One region of the Arthrobacter sp. KKT183 genome, then DNA from elsewhere that is predicted to be linked to it. Evidence: riboswitches for the same ligand, from Rfam matches in the RefSeq annotation. Region 1 holds a riboswitch; the other holds the start of a gene.

The links. A riboswitch is a leader RNA that binds a small molecule or an ion and turns the genes downstream of it on or off. The one in region 1 is predicted to bind glycine.
Region 2: linked by a shared signal. The riboswitch ahead of gcvP (aminomethyl-transferring glycine dehydrogenase) and the one ahead of gcvP (aminomethyl-transferring glycine dehydrogenase) in region 1 are both predicted to bind glycine.

The regions. Positions count from the first base shown of each region.
Region 1 covers NZ_CM145770.1:3,378,491-3,386,231, reverse strand. The annotation lists gene glyA (serine hydroxymethyltransferase) at 1-140, opposite strand, end outside; gene gcvH (glycine cleavage system protein GcvH) at 137-520, opposite strand; gene gcvT (glycine cleavage system aminomethyltransferase GcvT) at 647-1,768, opposite strand; gene gcvP (aminomethyl-transferring glycine dehydrogenase) at 1,779-4,631, opposite strand; glycine riboswitch at 4,790-4,887, opposite strand; gene ACZ2GY_RS15990 (xanthine dehydrogenase small subunit) at 5,286-6,782, shown strand; gene xdhB (xanthine dehydrogenase molybdopterin binding subunit) at 6,779-7,741, shown strand, end outside.
Region 2 covers NZ_CM145770.1:3,623,967-3,631,707, forward strand. The annotation lists gene gcvP (aminomethyl-transferring glycine dehydrogenase) at 1-1,998, opposite strand, end outside; glycine riboswitch at 2,053-2,156, opposite strand; glycine riboswitch at 2,158-2,259, opposite strand; gene ACZ2GY_RS17140 (phytoene desaturase family protein) at 2,344-3,789, opposite strand; gene ACZ2GY_RS17145 (lipid II:glycine glycyltransferase FemX) at 3,792-4,889, opposite strand; gene ACZ2GY_RS17150 (hypothetical protein) at 4,886-6,355, opposite strand; gene ACZ2GY_RS17155 (inositol-3-phosphate synthase) at 6,569-7,654, shown strand.

The sequences.
Region 1 (7,741 bases):
AGACCGGTGCGCTGGCGGTTCAGTTCGTCGTCGATCTTGGCGGCGATCTCCGGGTCCAGATCGGACAGCTGTGCGTTGAGCGACGGTGAGACAACCTGCTCGAAAGCGACCGTGGCCCCGCTCGTGCCTGCCGGGCTCACAGCTCGCCGCCATTGGCTGCTGCGTACTCTTCAGCTGACATCAGCGGGCCTTCTTCGGTGACGGCCACCTTGAACAGCCAGCCGTTGCCGTACGGATCGCTGTTGATCAGTTCCGGATTGTCGACGACGTCGGCATTGGTTTCGGTGACCTCGCCGGAGACCGGCGCGTAGAGGTCTGAGACGGACTTGGTGGATTCCACCTCGCCGCACGTCTCACCGGCAGTGACGGTGTCCCCGACCTCGGGAAGGTCCACGTACACGATGTCGCCGAGGGCGTCAGTGGCCACGGCGGTGATGCCGATCGAGACGGGTCCGGAGCCGTCGCCGGCAATCCACTCGTGCTCGGCGGAGTATTTCAGGTCGGCAATAACCTTGCTCATGTGTTTTTCCTTTACAACGAGAAATCTGTGGGTTGGGTGGCTCCGGCAGGGCCGGCATTTTCGAAAGCGTGGGTTAAGCGAAGCAGCACGCGTGAAAATGCCGACTCTGGCGGAGGTGCCGCAGGACTACTTCGAACGCTTGTAGAACGGCAGCGCGACCACTTCGAACGGCTCGGGCTTGCCGCGGAGGTCGATATCCAGCGCCGTGCCCGGTTCAGCGTGCTCGACGTCGACGTAGGCCATGGCGATCGGGTAACCCAGGGTGGGGGAGGGCTGGCCGGAGGTCACTTCGCCCACCACGTTGCCGTCTTTCAGCACGGGATAGTGGCTGCGGCCTGCGCGGCGTCCGAGGCCCTTGAGGCCTACGAGCTTGCGTCCGGTGGTGGAGCCGGCGCCGGCTGCCTTGAGGTCAGCCAGCGCGGTCTTGCCGATGAAGTCGGATTCCTTGGCCAGCGAGACGACCGGGCCAAGACCTGCGGCGTAGGGGTTGCCCTCGCGGGAGAGCTCGTTTCCGTACAGCGGCATGCCTGCCTCAAGGCGCAGGGAGTCGCGGGACGCGAGGCCGGCGGGGATGAGGCCATGCCCGGTCCCGGTCTCCAGCAATGCTTCCCACAGACCCGGGGCACCCTCGTTCGGCACGTAGATCTCGAAGCCGTCCTCGCCGGTGTACCCGGTGCGGGCAAGGAGCAACTGCTCACCCTGAATCTCAACCTCGACCGCCGCGTAGTACTTGAGGTCGGTGACGAGTGAATGCTGTTCGGCGGGCACCAGCGTGAGCAGGATTTCCTCGGCTTTGGGTCCCTGGACAGCGATCAGTGACGTCTGGGCAGAGACGTCGTCGATGGTCACATCGAAGTTGGCGGCCCTTTCAAGCAATTCCGAGGCGACCACGGGCGCGTTGCCGGCGTTCGGCACCACCAGGTACTTCTCCTCCCCGCGGCGGTAGGAAATCAGGTCGTCGATGATGCCGCCGTCTTCCTGGCAGATCAGCGAGTACTTGGCTTTTCCGACTGCCACTGCTGAGAGCTTCCCGGCCAGTGCGTAGTCAAGGAAGGCCGCGGCGTCCGGGCCGGTGACCCAGACTTCTCCCATGTGGGAGAGGTCAAACAGCCCGGCCGCTTTGCGCACTGCGTGGTGCTCGGCGAGTTCGGAGCTGTACTTCAGGGGCATCTGCCAGCCGCCGAAGTCGGTGAATGAGGCGCCGGCCAGCTTGTGCTGGTCGTAGAGTGCTGTGTACTTCTCAGTCATCGCGGAATCCTTAGTCTTCGAAAGCGGTGAGGGGAGGGCAGGAGCAGACCAGGTTACGGTCTCCAGCGGCGCCGTCGATGCGGCCGACCGGCGGGAAGTACTTGTCCTGTCGGGGTGAGTGCACGGGGAAAGCGCCCTGCTCGCGCGGGTACCGGCGCTCCCACTCGGAGGTGACGACGGCGGCAGCGGTGTGCGGTGCATTGCGCAGGGGCGATTCCCCGATAGTGAAATCGCCGCTGGCGACCTGCTCCATTTCCTTGCGGATGGTCACCATTGCTTCGATGAAGCGGTCGATTTCCGCGAGGTCCTCTGACTCGGTCGGTTCCACCATGAGCGTTCCCGCCACGGGGAAGGACAGCGTGGGGGCGTGGAACCCGAAGTCGATGAGGCGCTTGGCAACGTCCTCGGCCGTGACTCCCGTGCGGTCTGTGAGTTCGCGCAGGTCCAGGATGCACTCGTGCGCAACGAGTCCGCTTTCGCCGGTGTAGAGGACCGGGAAGTGCTCGTTCAACCGGGCGGCAATGTAGTTCGCTGCCAGGAGGGCGGACTTGGTGGCTTCGGTGAGGCCCTGGCCGCCCATCAGCTTCACGTACGCCCAGGAGATCGGCAGGACGCCCGCGGAACCGAAGCGGGATGCGGAAATCGCAACGCCGTGTCCGGCTTCATGCGCAGACTTGTTCGCGTCGCCCGGCATGAACGGCGCAAGGTGCGCCTTTGCAGCCACCGGGCCCACACCGGGACCGCCGCCGCCGTGCGGGATGCAGAAGGTCTTGTGCAGGTTCAGGTGGGAGACGTCGCCGCCGAACTTGCCTGGCTGGGCGAGGCCGACGAGCGCGTTCAGGTTTGCGCCGTCGACGTAGACCTGTCCACCGGCCTCGTGCACCGCATCGCAAACTTCGCGGACGTCGGCGTCGTACACGCCGTGGGTGGACGGATAGGTGATCATGATCGCGGAGAGTGCATCCCGGTGGGCTTCGATCTTCGCCCGGAGGTCCCCGTGGTCGATGGTGCCGTCCGAAGCCGTGGCCACCACAACGACCTTCATACCCGCGAGAACGGCGGAAGCAGCGTTCGTGCCGTGCGCGGACGCAGGAATCAGGCAGACGTTGCGCTGGCCCTCGCCGCGGGAAGCGTGGTAACCGCGAATAGCAAGCAACCCGGCGAGCTCACCCTGTGAACCGGCGTTGGGCTGGATCGAGACCTGATCGTACCCGGTGATCTCAGCGAGGTCGGCTTCGAGTCCGTCGATCAGCTCGCGCCAGCCTTCGGTCTGGGAATCCGGGGCAAAGGGGTGGATGGAAGCGAACTCCGGCCAGGAGATGGCCTCCATTTCAGCGGTGGCGTTCAACTTCATCGTGCAGGAGCCCAGCGGGATCATGGTTCGGTCCAGCGCGAGGTCGCGGTCCGAAAGCCTGCGGATGTAGCGCAGCAGCTGGGTCTCCGAGCGGTGCGTGTTGAAGACCGGGTGCTGAAGGTATTCCGAGGTGCGCACCGCGGCGGCGGGCAGCTCGAAGCCCGCGGCTTCCCTTACCTGACCGGCACCGAAGGCGGCGGACACGGCGGAGAGGATTTCCGGCGTCGTCGTTTCATCGACCGAGATGCCGACGGTGTCGGCGTTGACGAGGCGCAGGTTGATGCCGCGGGATTCGGCAGCGGAGACTACCTTGGCGGCGTCGCGCGGTACGCGGACGGTGAGGGTGTCGAAGAAGGAGTCGCTCGTCAGTTCCCAGCCGGCGGCCTTCAGGGTGGTGGCGAGCGCACGGGTGTTGCTGTGGACGTTCTGCGCAATGGCTTTCAGTCCGTCCGGGCCGTGGTAGACGGCGTAGAAGGAAGACACGATGGCCAGCAGTGCCTGCGCGGTGCAGATGTTCGACGTGGCCTTTTCGCGGCGGATGTGCTGCTCGCGGGTCTGGAGGGCCAGGCGGTAGGCGGTAGCACCGGCGTTGTCCTTCGAGACGCCGACGATGCGGCCTGGGAGGGTGCGTTCCATGCCGTCGCGCACGGCCATGTACGCGGCGTGCGGTCCGCCGAAGAACAGCGGAACACCGAGGCGCTGGGTGGAACCGACGGCGACATCCGCTCCCTGCTCACCCGGAGGGGTGATGAGCGTCAGTGCGAGGAGGTCAGCGGCGACCGTGACCAGCGCACCGCGCTCCTTCGCTTCTGCGATGACGGAGGTCTGGTCCCAGACACGGCCGGAGACGCCCGGCTGCTGGAGGACGACGCCGTTGATGTCGCCTTCCGGGAGTCCCTGCGAGAGGTCAGCGACCTCAACCTCGAATCCGAGCGCCTCTGCGCGGCCGAGGACGATGGCAATGGTCTGGGGGAGGCAGCCCGCGTCGAGAACCGTTTTGCCGTCCTTGACGGCCTTGTTCTTGTTGGCCCGGCGCATGAGCAGCACGGCTTCGGCCACCGCGGTGGCTTCATCGAGAAGGGAAGCGTTGGCCACCGGTAGGGCAGTGAGATCCTGCACCATGGTCTGGAAGTTGAGCAGCGCCTCGAGCCGGCCCTGCGAGATTTCGGGCTGGTAGGGCGTGTAGGCCGTGTACCAGGCGGGCGCCTCGAGGATATTGCGGCGGATCACTGCCGGCGTGACGGTGTCGTAGTAGCCCTGACCGATCATCTGGACGGCGGTCTTGTTCCTGCCGGCAAGCCTTCGCAGCTCGGCCAGCACCTGGACTTCGCTGAGCGCGTTGTCCAGCCCGAGCGGGCTTTCCTGACGAATGGAGTCGGGAACCGCACTGTCAACGAGGCCGTCGACGGTGTCATAGCCAACAGCCTTGAGCATCGTGTCGATGTGGTCCTGGCGGCGCGCACCGATGTGGCGGTCTGCGAACGTGGGGACGAATGACTGGACTGTCATATGAGGAACTCCATAACTCAGGTGGCGCAAAACACCACGATGACTTGGGTTCCTCCCCGCTCTGTATTGGACCTGAGAGTTTCCGTTTTTCCTGATGTTCTCAGGATCCACTTGCACCGTCGGTGAGCCCGGTTTCCCGGACTGCTTTCCAGAGTTGCCTCGCCGCGGCGGTACGTGGGCCTGAGAGATTCCTGGGGAGGATTTGCTCCTACGGCGCCTGCTGAACGTACCGGCAGGACTCTCCCGCCGCGGATCGAAAGCGTGCGTCACTGACAGGTGACGCGATTCACAGACTACCGGTTGGTTGAGTCTTCACGCAACTCCTGTACGACTGGGTCCGTCTAGTTCAGTGACTTCTCTACGTCAGCCAGTTCTGTACGCTCCCAGAGGGCAGTCTCGTATCGATGGCCAGCGGCACTAGCGCTCGATGCCGCATCCACTGCCTCCCTGAACTTCAACAACCGAAGTCGCCGCTCTTCCTCGGCAGCAGGACTTGTTGTGCTCAAAACTTTGCTCCTTTCTATCGCATGGTGGAAACGAAGTTCCGCTCGGTGGGTGTACGCTAGGTCACACCGAAACTACGTAACGAACAGTTTGACACGCTTCAGGCAGTTCGGTTGGCGCGTCGGTCCGGTTAGTACGGGAGCGTGAATGATGGACGGAATCAAGGTAACCGTCAATGGCAAAGTCCGGGACTGCAGCGGAACAAACCCCCACATTCGATTACTCGACTGGTTGCGGGATGAAGGGCTTACGGGCTCGAAGGAAGGCTGCGCTGAAGGGGAATGCGGTGCCTGCGCCGTCCTCGTAGCCCGCCCGGACGGATCCGATCGCAGCCGATGGACCTCGGTCAATGCGTGTCTCCCGCCGGCAGTGGCCTTCGACGGCCAGGAAATCGTCACCGCTGAGGGTCTCGGGAACGTCTCTGATGCGTGCACGCCGGAGGACCTCCACCCCGTGCAGCGCGAGATGGCGGAGCGCGGCGGCTCGCAGTGTGGCTACTGCACCCCGGGATTTGTCTGCTCGATGGCTGCTGAATATTACCGACCGGAGCGCTCGCCCGCGCAGGAAGACAAGGAAACGGGAACCGCCGTCGTCGGTGAAGAGCACGCAACTGACCACGAATGCGGCCCCAACGGGTTTGACCTCCATGCGCTCAGCGGGAACCTGTGCCGCTGCACCGGCTACCGGCCGATCCGCGACGCTGCTTACGCGCTCGAAACACCTTCGGGCTCGGATCCGCTGCTCGAACGGCAGAACCGGCCCGCCCCCGCGCCGCAGCACACCCGTGTCAGCGGTGAATCGGAGTTTATCCGTCCGCAGTCGCTCGATGAGGTCCACCAGACATTGCGCGAGAACTCGGACGTGAAGCTGGTTGCGGGAGCGACCGACCTCGGCGTTGAGGTTAATCTGCGGCATTCCCGCCCGCCGCTGGTCCTCGCGATTGATCGGCTGGAGGAACTCCGGGCGCTGACGTTCGACGCCGATTCCATCGAGATCGGCGCCGCGCTGACACTCTCTGAAGTCGAGCGGGCACTCGACGGCCGCGTCCCGCTGTTGGGTTACCTTTTCCCGCAGTTCGCCTCCCGGCTGATCCGTAACGCCGCGACCTTCGGTGGGAACCTCTCCACGGGTTCGCCCATCGGCGACTCCGCGCCGGTTTTCCTGGCGCTCGACGCAAGAATTGTCCTCTCCTCCACAGACGGAGAGCGCGAAGTTCCGTTGTCCGAGTACTACACCGGCTACCGCCAGAGTGTTCGTCAGCCGCACGAAATGCTCCGCGCTATTCGCATCCCGTTGCCGCTCGCCGAAAGCACCGCGTTTTACAAGATCGCGAAGCGGCGCTTCGACGACATCTCAAGTGTGTCCGTGGCCATCGCACTGCAACTCAGCGGCGGCGTCGTAACCTCCGTGCGCATCGGACTCGGCGGTGTGGCAGCGACGCCAATCCGCGCTCTCGCGACGGAAGAGGCGCTCGTCGGTCAACCCTGGACGTCGGACACGGTGGCCGCCGCCGCCGTCGTCATGGCGGGTGAAGGAACGCCGATCGATGACATGCGGGCCAGCTCGCTGTACCGCTCGGCGATGCTGAGACAGGCGCTGCTGAGATTCCATGCTGAGAACGCTGAAGATCTGGAGGTGGCCAAGTGAAGTCGCTGTCGGATCGCCCAGTAAACCCCGTGGTCGGTGTCCCCGTATCCCACGAAAGCGCCGCAGCCCACGTCACCGGTACGGCTCTGTATACGGATGACCTGGTTGTCCGCAGCTCGAACGCGCTGCATGCCTGGCCGGTTCAGTCGGCGCATGCTCACGCCCGCATAGCTGGCCTGCGCACCGAGCCCGCGCTGGAGGTTCCGGGCGTCGTCAGGGTACTAACGGCGACGGACGTTCCAGGCGTGAACGACGCCGGGATCAAGCATGACGAACCGCTCTTCCCCAGCGAAGTGATGTTCTACGGCCACGCCGTGTGCTGGGTGCTGGGGGAGTCGCTAGAAGCCGCGCGCCTCGGCGCGGAGGCGGTGGAGGTCGATTACGAGCCGTTGCCGTCGTTGATCACTGTTGAGGAAGCCATCGCGGCCGAGAGCTTCCAGGGGAACCGCCCGACGGTTGCTCGCGGCGAGCCGGACAAGGCGCTCGAGGATGCAGCGCACCGGTTCAGTGGCGAGTTCCAGTTCAGCGGGCAGGAGCACTTCTACCTGGAAACGCACGCATCGTTCGCCTACATCGACGAGTCCGGGCAGGTGTTCATCCAGTGCAGCACCCAGCACCCCTCCGAGACGCAGGAAATCGTGGCGCACGTGCTGAACCTATCCAGTCACGACGTCACAGTGCAGTGCCTCCGCATGGGCGGCGGATTCGGCGGCAAGGAGATGCAGCCGCACGGCTTCGCGGCCATCGCGGCGCTCGGCGCCACGCTTACCGGCAGGCCCGTCCGGCTGCGGCTGAACCGCACCCAGGACATCACCATGTCCGGCAAGCGCCACCCCTTCCACGCCACGTGGGAGGCAGGGTTCGACGACGACGGTCGCCTCCAGGCGCTGAAAGCCACCCTCACGAGCGACGGCGGTTGGAGCCTCGACCTCTCCGAACCTGTGCTGCAGCGGGCGTTG
Region 2 (7,741 bases), 250 kb from region 1:
CGCGTTAAGGTTTGCGCCGTCGATGTAGACCTGACCGCCCGCGCCATGCACCTGGTCGCAGACCCAGCGGACGTCCTCCTCGAAAACGCCATGCGTGGACGGGTAGGTGATCATGATCGCGGACAGGGAATCCTTGTTCGCCTCGATCTCTGCCTGGAGATCATCGTGATCGATGTTGCCGTTTCCGGCTGTCTTGACCACAACCACCTTCATGCCGGCGAGCACAGCAGAGGCGGCGTTGGTGCCGTGTGCTGACGATGGGATGAGGCACACTGTGCGAGCCTCATCACCGCGTGAAAGATGGTACTTGCGGATGGCCAGCAGACCGGCGAGTTCGCCCTGGGAGCCGGCGTTCGGCTGAATCGACACCCTGGCGTAGCCGGTGATTTCAGCGAGACGGCCCTCCAGGTCATCAATCAGCTGGCGCCAGCCCTCGGTCTGGTGCTCGGGGGCGAACGGATGGATGGTTGCGAACTCGGGCCAGGAGATCGGTTCCATCTCAACCGTGGCGTTGAGCTTCATGGTGCAGGATCCCAACGGAATCATGGTGCGGTCCAGTGCCAGGTCGCGGTCCGAGAGACCGCGCAGGTAGCGCAGCATCTGGGTCTCTGAGCGGTGGAGGGAGAACACGGGATGGGTCATATAGGACGACGTCCGTTGCAGGTCAGCAGGGATTGCAGTCTCCGCGTCGGCTGACAGATTTACCCCGAAGATCTCGGCGATGGTTTCAAGGTGAGCGTCCGTGGTGGTCTCGTCACAGGAGATGCCGACGTGATCGGCATCGACCAACCGCAGGTTGATGCCGCGCTCCTCGGCCTTGCGGACAATGCTCTCGGACTGGCCCTCGACCTTCACGAGAAGGGTGTCGAAGAAGGACTCGTGGACCGTCCCTGGAACGGCTGCAGCGAGCCGCGCCGCCTTTCCATGGACACGTTCCGCGATCGCCTTCAGCCCGTCGGGACCGTGGTAAACGGCGTACATGCTGGCAACGATCGCGAGGAGCGCCTGAGCGGTACAGATGTTCGACGTAGCCTTCTCGCGGCGGATGTGCTGCTCACGTGTTTGCAGTGCAAGCCGGTAGGCGGGTGCGCCGTCGGAATCCTTCGACACCCCAACAAGGCGGCCGGGGAGCATGCGCTCCAGGCCCTTTCGAACGGCCATGTACGCAGCGTGCGGTCCGCCGAAGAACAGCGGCACACCGAAACGCTGGGCGGAGCCGACGGCGATATCCGCGCCCTGCTCCCCCGGAGGGGTGATCAGGGTCAGCGCTAGCAGGTCCGCTGCGACCGTCACCAGGGCGCCGCCGTCGTGCGCTTTCGCGACCATGTCCGTGTGGTTGCGGAGCGTGCCGGATGTCCCGGGCTGCTGGAGGACGACGCCGTTGATGTCGCCGTCCGGCAATCCCTTTGAGAGGTCAGCGATCTCGATATCAAAGCCCAGCGCCTCAGCGCGGCCCTGCACGACGGCGATGGTCTGGGGGAGGCATTCCGCGTCCAGGATGGTTCGTCCCTTGTTCTTGCCGGAGCGACGCATCAGGAGGACGGCCTCGGCAACGGCCGATGCTTCATCGAGCAGGGAGGCGTTGGCGATGGGCAGCGCAGTGAGGTCCTGGACCATCGTCTGGAAGTTCAGCAGGGCTTCAAGACGGCCCTGGGAGATTTCCGGCTGGTAGGGCGTGTAGGCGGTGTACCAGGCGGGAGCCTCAAGCACATTGCGGCGGATGACAGGAGGGGTGACCGTGTCGTAGTAGCCCTGACCGATCATCTGCACGGCGGTCTTGTTCTTCGCGGCGATGCTGCGCAGTTCCGCCAGGACCTCCGACTCGCTCAGCGCAGACGGAATGTCCAGGCCCTCGTTGATACGGATGCTCGCCGGCACCGCAACATCGACGAGTTTGTCCAGGCTGGGGTAGCCCAAGACCTTGAGCATCTGCTCGGCGTCGTCCGAGCGGGGACCGATGTGGCGGTCGGAGAAAGTTGATTCCGTCTGGTGCGTCATGAGGAACTCCGTGAATCAGTGTGCGTGCAGGGCGCGCGGACAGGTGGGTGGGTTCCTCCCCGCTCTGTCTTGGACCTGAGAGATTCCGTGAACACAGGGTTCACCTTGCACCGTCGGTGAGCACAACCTATCTTCAGCTGCGCTACTTTCCAGAGTTGCCTTTCCGCTGCGGTGCTGGGCCTGAGAGATTCCTGGGGAGGGTTTGCTCCTACGGCGCCTGCCGGCTGTAGGTCAACGGCAGGACTCTCCCGCTGCGGGTCAAGGGCGTTTTATTACTGCGCTTTTCAGTTATGCGATCGTGATCAAGCTTACTCTTCGCTGAAATCGATCAGCAAAGGAGTGCGCTCACGATGACCTTCCCAACTGCGGCACCGGCAGCCCGAACACGTCCTTGAGTGCAAGTTTTGCCGCGTGATAACCGCCCATCCCGTGCACGCCCGGGCCGGGCGGGGTCGATGCTGAGCACAGATAGAGGCCCTTCCCCGGCATCCGCCAGGGGTGCGGCCCGAATGAGGGACGCGCCAGCAGCTGAGGGATGGTCACCGCGCCACCGCTGAAGTCACCGCCCACGTAATTGGCGTTGTACTGCTCAAGGTCAGCTGCAGTCATGACGTGTGAACGCACGACGACGTCGCGGAAGCCGGGCGCGAAACGTTCGATCTGCCGCACAATGGCCTCCGTCATGTCCCGCGTGGAACCGTTGGGCACGTGGCAGTAAGTCCACAGAACCTGCCGTCCGTGGGGTGCGCGGGAAGAATCGAACAGGGAAGGCTGCGAAACCAGCACGTACGGTTTTTCCGGATGGCGTCCGGCGGCCACGTCGGCTTCCGACGCCGCCACTTCAGCCCGGGTTCCGCCCGCATGAACTGTGCCGGCCGCTCGTACTTCCTCGTTTGCCCACGGCACCGGCCCCGAGAGGATGAAGTCAACCTTGCAGGCGCCGTCCCCGAAGCGGAACCGGTCCAGCATTGAGACGTAGCCCTGCGGGAGGCGATCGCCTGCCAGGCCGCCAACAGCACCGGGTGAGACATCGAGCAGGACTGCCTTTGCTCCGTCGAACTCGCCGACCGATTCAATCCGACGGGCAGTGTGGACGGCGCCGCCATGTGCCCGGATGTCATCCGCCATAGCGTTGACCAGTGCCTGGGATCCGCCAACCGGAATGGGCCATCCCACGGCATGCGCCAACGCTCCGAGGGTGAGCCCGGCACCTGCAGCCGCGAGTGTGGGCAGGGCAGCAACGGCATGTGCGGCAACTCCGGTAAACAATGCCGCCGCCTCTTCCGTCGAGAAGCGCAGGTTCCACAGGCCAGTCCCCTGCTCGAGCGTCCTTGAACCGAGCAGGGCGGCCGCGACTGGATGCCGCGGGACCCGCAGGAACTGGTTGAGCCCGGTATCGACCACCCCATCAATGTGCTGCACGAGCGGGCGCATCAGTCGCCGCCAGGCCTGTCCGTCCTTGTCCAGACCGAGCGCCGTACGCCCAAGATCGCGGTACGCGAGTCCAGCACGGCCATTGTCCAGCGGATTGGCGTACGACAGCTCGGGAACCACGAAGGGAATCCGTTCCCGGAGACCGAACTCCCGGAAGAAGGGTGACGCCAACGCCATCGGATGCACAGCCGAACAAATGTCATGCACGTGTTCCGGCTCAAGCAGCTCCATGGTGCGTGACCCGCCGCCGATAGCTCGTTCGGCCTCAAATATCTCCACGCTCAAGCCTGCACGTGCCATCACGACGCCGGCAGCCAGCCCATTGGGGCCGGCACCGACAATCGCGACGTCCGCCATGGCTAGCTCTTCCCTCCGGACCGGTGGGCGCGAAGCGTGGACACGGACGAGGCTGCTCGCATGAGCAACGCGCGACCTTTGGCCGGCGCCGTTCTGCGGAATGAGAGCAGTCCAGCCACCACCTTGTACTTACCCGGGTTCAGCGGGATGTCATAAGTTGTGGGGAGGTCCACAACGTTCTTGGAGAAGTTCCGCTTGAACGTGGTGACGTTGACCAGTTGTGGGTAGTTCTCACTCACAATCCCGGTAAGCCCGCAAGCGGTATTGCCGTCGGCTTTGAGCTGTTTGAACGCTTCCCACAGCAACAGATAAGGCGCAAACGTCTTCCGCGCATCGTGTGTGCTGCCCGCAAAGTAGTAGACCGAGTAGCCGCGGTATTCGGTAGTGATCAACCAACTCACAGCCCTGCTGTCCACGTAGGCGACCATGAGCCGAAGATGATCCCCCAGAGTTGAGAGCAGCAACTCGTAGTATTCGGGGCCGAAGCTGGAGAAGCCGTCGCGCTCCGCTGTTTCCTGCAGAATCGGGTACAGGTCCGCCCTGAATACCTCGACCCAGCGTGCCCGCTCGATGGTCCGGACCTCCACGCCTGACCGTTCCGCACGACGGATACTGTTCCGGGCATTCGGCCGGAAAGACTTGAAAATTGCATCCTCACCCGGCGTCAGGTCAACGACGATCTCGCGCTCATACCAGCCGTGCTCGATCGGTCCGGCTGCAGGAGGCAGCGGGTGCTTCACCTGCATGCGGACATAGAGGGGGTCTGTGCCCGGATCATCAGTGAACTGGTGCCGAACCGTGTGCATAAGACGGAGTTCAGCTTCCGCGGTACGGTCCGCGAACCATACGGGCCCGTTGATCGCGACCAGCGATTCTCGGAACCTGCGCCGCACCCGGAGGAAGCTCACCATCGCAGCCGGTGCGCCGTCGTCGTCGTCGTAGTAGGCCCACAATCCGTACGGTTCCCGGCCCAGACTGCGCTCGAAGTCCGCCCACTGCGGAGTCTGTTCGAGCGGAATGACGACATCGGGGCTTGCCGACGCCAACAGCTCGAATGCCTCTGGCGTTAGGCGCTCACTGCGGAAGACGGATTCTGTCACTGGGGGTCTTTCGGTGCGGTGATGGTGAGGTTTGGAGAGGACTCGCTCAACAGTACCGGAGCAGGCGCATGCCGGTCTGGAGCGCCATCGAAGGGGCCGCCTGCCGGATCGTCAATACCAATGCGCCGTGCGGGATCATATGTCGGTTCAAGTATATGTTGCGCAACCCGATACAACAGGTAACCGGTGGCCAGTAGCCGCGCCAAGATCGCGGCGACATAGTAGGGGGAGTCGATATTGTTCTCCACCACGCCTGACGACGCTTCACGGGCTACGTACATCCAGTACGCCCACCAGTGAAGTAGTTCAACAAGCTGCCAGGTACAAAGTATTCGCCAATCGACATACGAGAGCGCAACGAAGGGCAGCAACCACAGAGTGAGTGCGGGAGGGTAGTCGGGCAGGACCAGGACGAGTGCTCCGAGCAGCAGAAGAATCACTTGCGGAAGGCGTGGGCGTCGCGGTGCCCGCAGCACCAGCAGGCATATCAGGGCAACCAGCACCGCGAAAATGGTAAAAGCCAGGGTTGCTGTTGCTACCGGAGAGAGCACCGGCAGGCCGAGCCGCTGCGCAAGCAGGTCATAGCCCGCCCACAGCGAAGAGGAAATGCCGAGGCGAGCCGGATCGTATTCCCACGGCAGTGCCAGAATGCGTTCGGGCCCGAACGGCAGAACGGTGAGTACCCAGACGGCGATCAGCGAACCGCCGCTCAGCAGGGCACCCCTGAACCGGCCGGTCCGGATGGCCAACAGTATGACGGCAGCGAGGACCAGGAGCACGTGAACGCTGAACCCGGCGCCGAACCCGAGCAGGACGCCGGAGATCACATAGCGCTCCTGGGCAAACGCCCACACAGCCAGGACACTCAATAGGACGGACAGCAGCACCCAGCTTGAGGTTGCCGTCAGGATCGCGATCGGCGCCACCGCCACAAGCGCCGCATCCCAGGGTCGGCGACTCGCCAGTCGCATCACGGTAACAACAGTTCCAATCCACGCGGCAGCGATCAGTACAGCGTTCACGTCGAAATACTGCATCAGGGATTGCGTTTGGACTATGCCGTCCGCGGACGTCGGCACCAGTAGCGCGACCAGTCCCGCAAACACTCCAACGAGCAGCGGCCCATCAAAGGTGGACCCCTCCGCGAATGGGGACAAACCGCTTCCGAGACCCTGGAACTGGAAGGCCTCGGTCCAGTCTGAGTAGCAGCCCCGGTAGAACTGCGCGGGACGTGTCCATCCGTCGGTTCGGCACGGAGCCTTGATCAGCACCGCCAGGACAGCGGCGGCTGTGGTCATCAGGATCAGGACCCGCCCGACGGTGAAGACGGCCGGCCGCACCCTGCCCGGTGCAGCGTGCCTCCCAAGTGGCCCGCCGGCGACTTCCGCGGCATGCCTGAGCAAGGGGTCCCCGCGCGTAGGCACGGAGATGCTTGCGGGGCGGCGCTGACCCTGCTCTTGCTCCATGTCTCGAAAGCCTAGCCAACGGGCAGGACAATGGCGCCCTCTTCGTAGAAACCCACCTGTAATTCCGCACTCCGGAGGGCTTGAGGGAATGAGCAGGCAACAACGGGCGTTCGCAATAACAAGTAGACTGGGTAAGCTGTGGATTTCGCCGGAGGCAAAGGCAAACAAAGACCTCGGTCCGGGCGGTTATAAGTGCGCGTAAAGAGGAGAACAGTGGGAACTAACCCCATTCGGGTAGCAATCGTCGGTGTTGGCAACTGTGCAGCATCCCTGGTGCAGGGCGTGCAGTACTACAAGGATGCAGACGCTACGGCGACCATCCCCGGACTGATGCATGTGGAGTTCGGCAAGTACCACGTCAATGACGTGCAGTTTGTCACCGCGTTCGACGTCGATGGCAAGAAGGTCGGCCTGGACCTCGCCGACGCCATCGGCGCCAGCGAGAACAACACCATCAAGATCGCGGACGTGCCGCCCACCGGAGTGAAGGTCCAGCGCGGGCACACCCTCGATGGTCTGGGCAAGTATTACCGCGAGACCATCGTCGAATCCGATGCGGAGCCGATTGACGTCGTCGCTGAGCTCAAGGCATCACAGGTTGACGTAATGGTCTGCTACCTGCCAGTCGGCTCCGAAGCAGCAGCGAAGTTCTATGCGCAGTGCGCAATCGATGCGGGCGTCGCTTTTGTCAACGCACTTCCCGTTTTCATCGCAGGCACCAAGGAGTGGGCTGATAAGTTCACTGCAGCGGGTGTGCCGATTGTGGGTGACGACATCAAGAGCCAGATCGGCGCAACGATCACCCACCGCGTGATGGCCAAGCTGTTCGAAGACCGCGGAGTCACGCTGGACCGCACGTACCAGCTCAACGTCGGCGGCAACATGGACTTCAAGAACATGCTCGAGCGGGACCGCCTTGAGTCAAAAAAGATTTCCAAGACCCAGGCTGTCACCTCAAACGTAGAGGCCGAACTGCACGCCGACGACGTCCACATCGGACCGTCGGATTACGTCGCCTGGCTCGATGACCGCAAATGGGCGTTTGTGCGTCTCGAGGGCCGCAACTTCGGCGATGCACCGGTTTCCCTTGAGTACAAGCTCGAGGTGTGGGATTCCCCGAACTCTGCCGGTGTGATCATCGACGCCATCCGCGCCGCGAAGATTGCCGCAGACCGCGGCGTCGGCGGACCGATTCTCTCGGCGTCAAGCTATTTCATGAAGTCGCCGCCGGAGCAGTACAACGACGACATCGCCCGCGACAAAGTTGAAGCTTTCATTCGCGGCGAGGTCGAGCGCTAGAGCAGTTCCCCTCTGATGAAACGCCCCCGGTCCTACCGGGGGCGTTTTGTTGTGGGGAAGTGGCCTGTCCGACCGCTGGCGATCGCA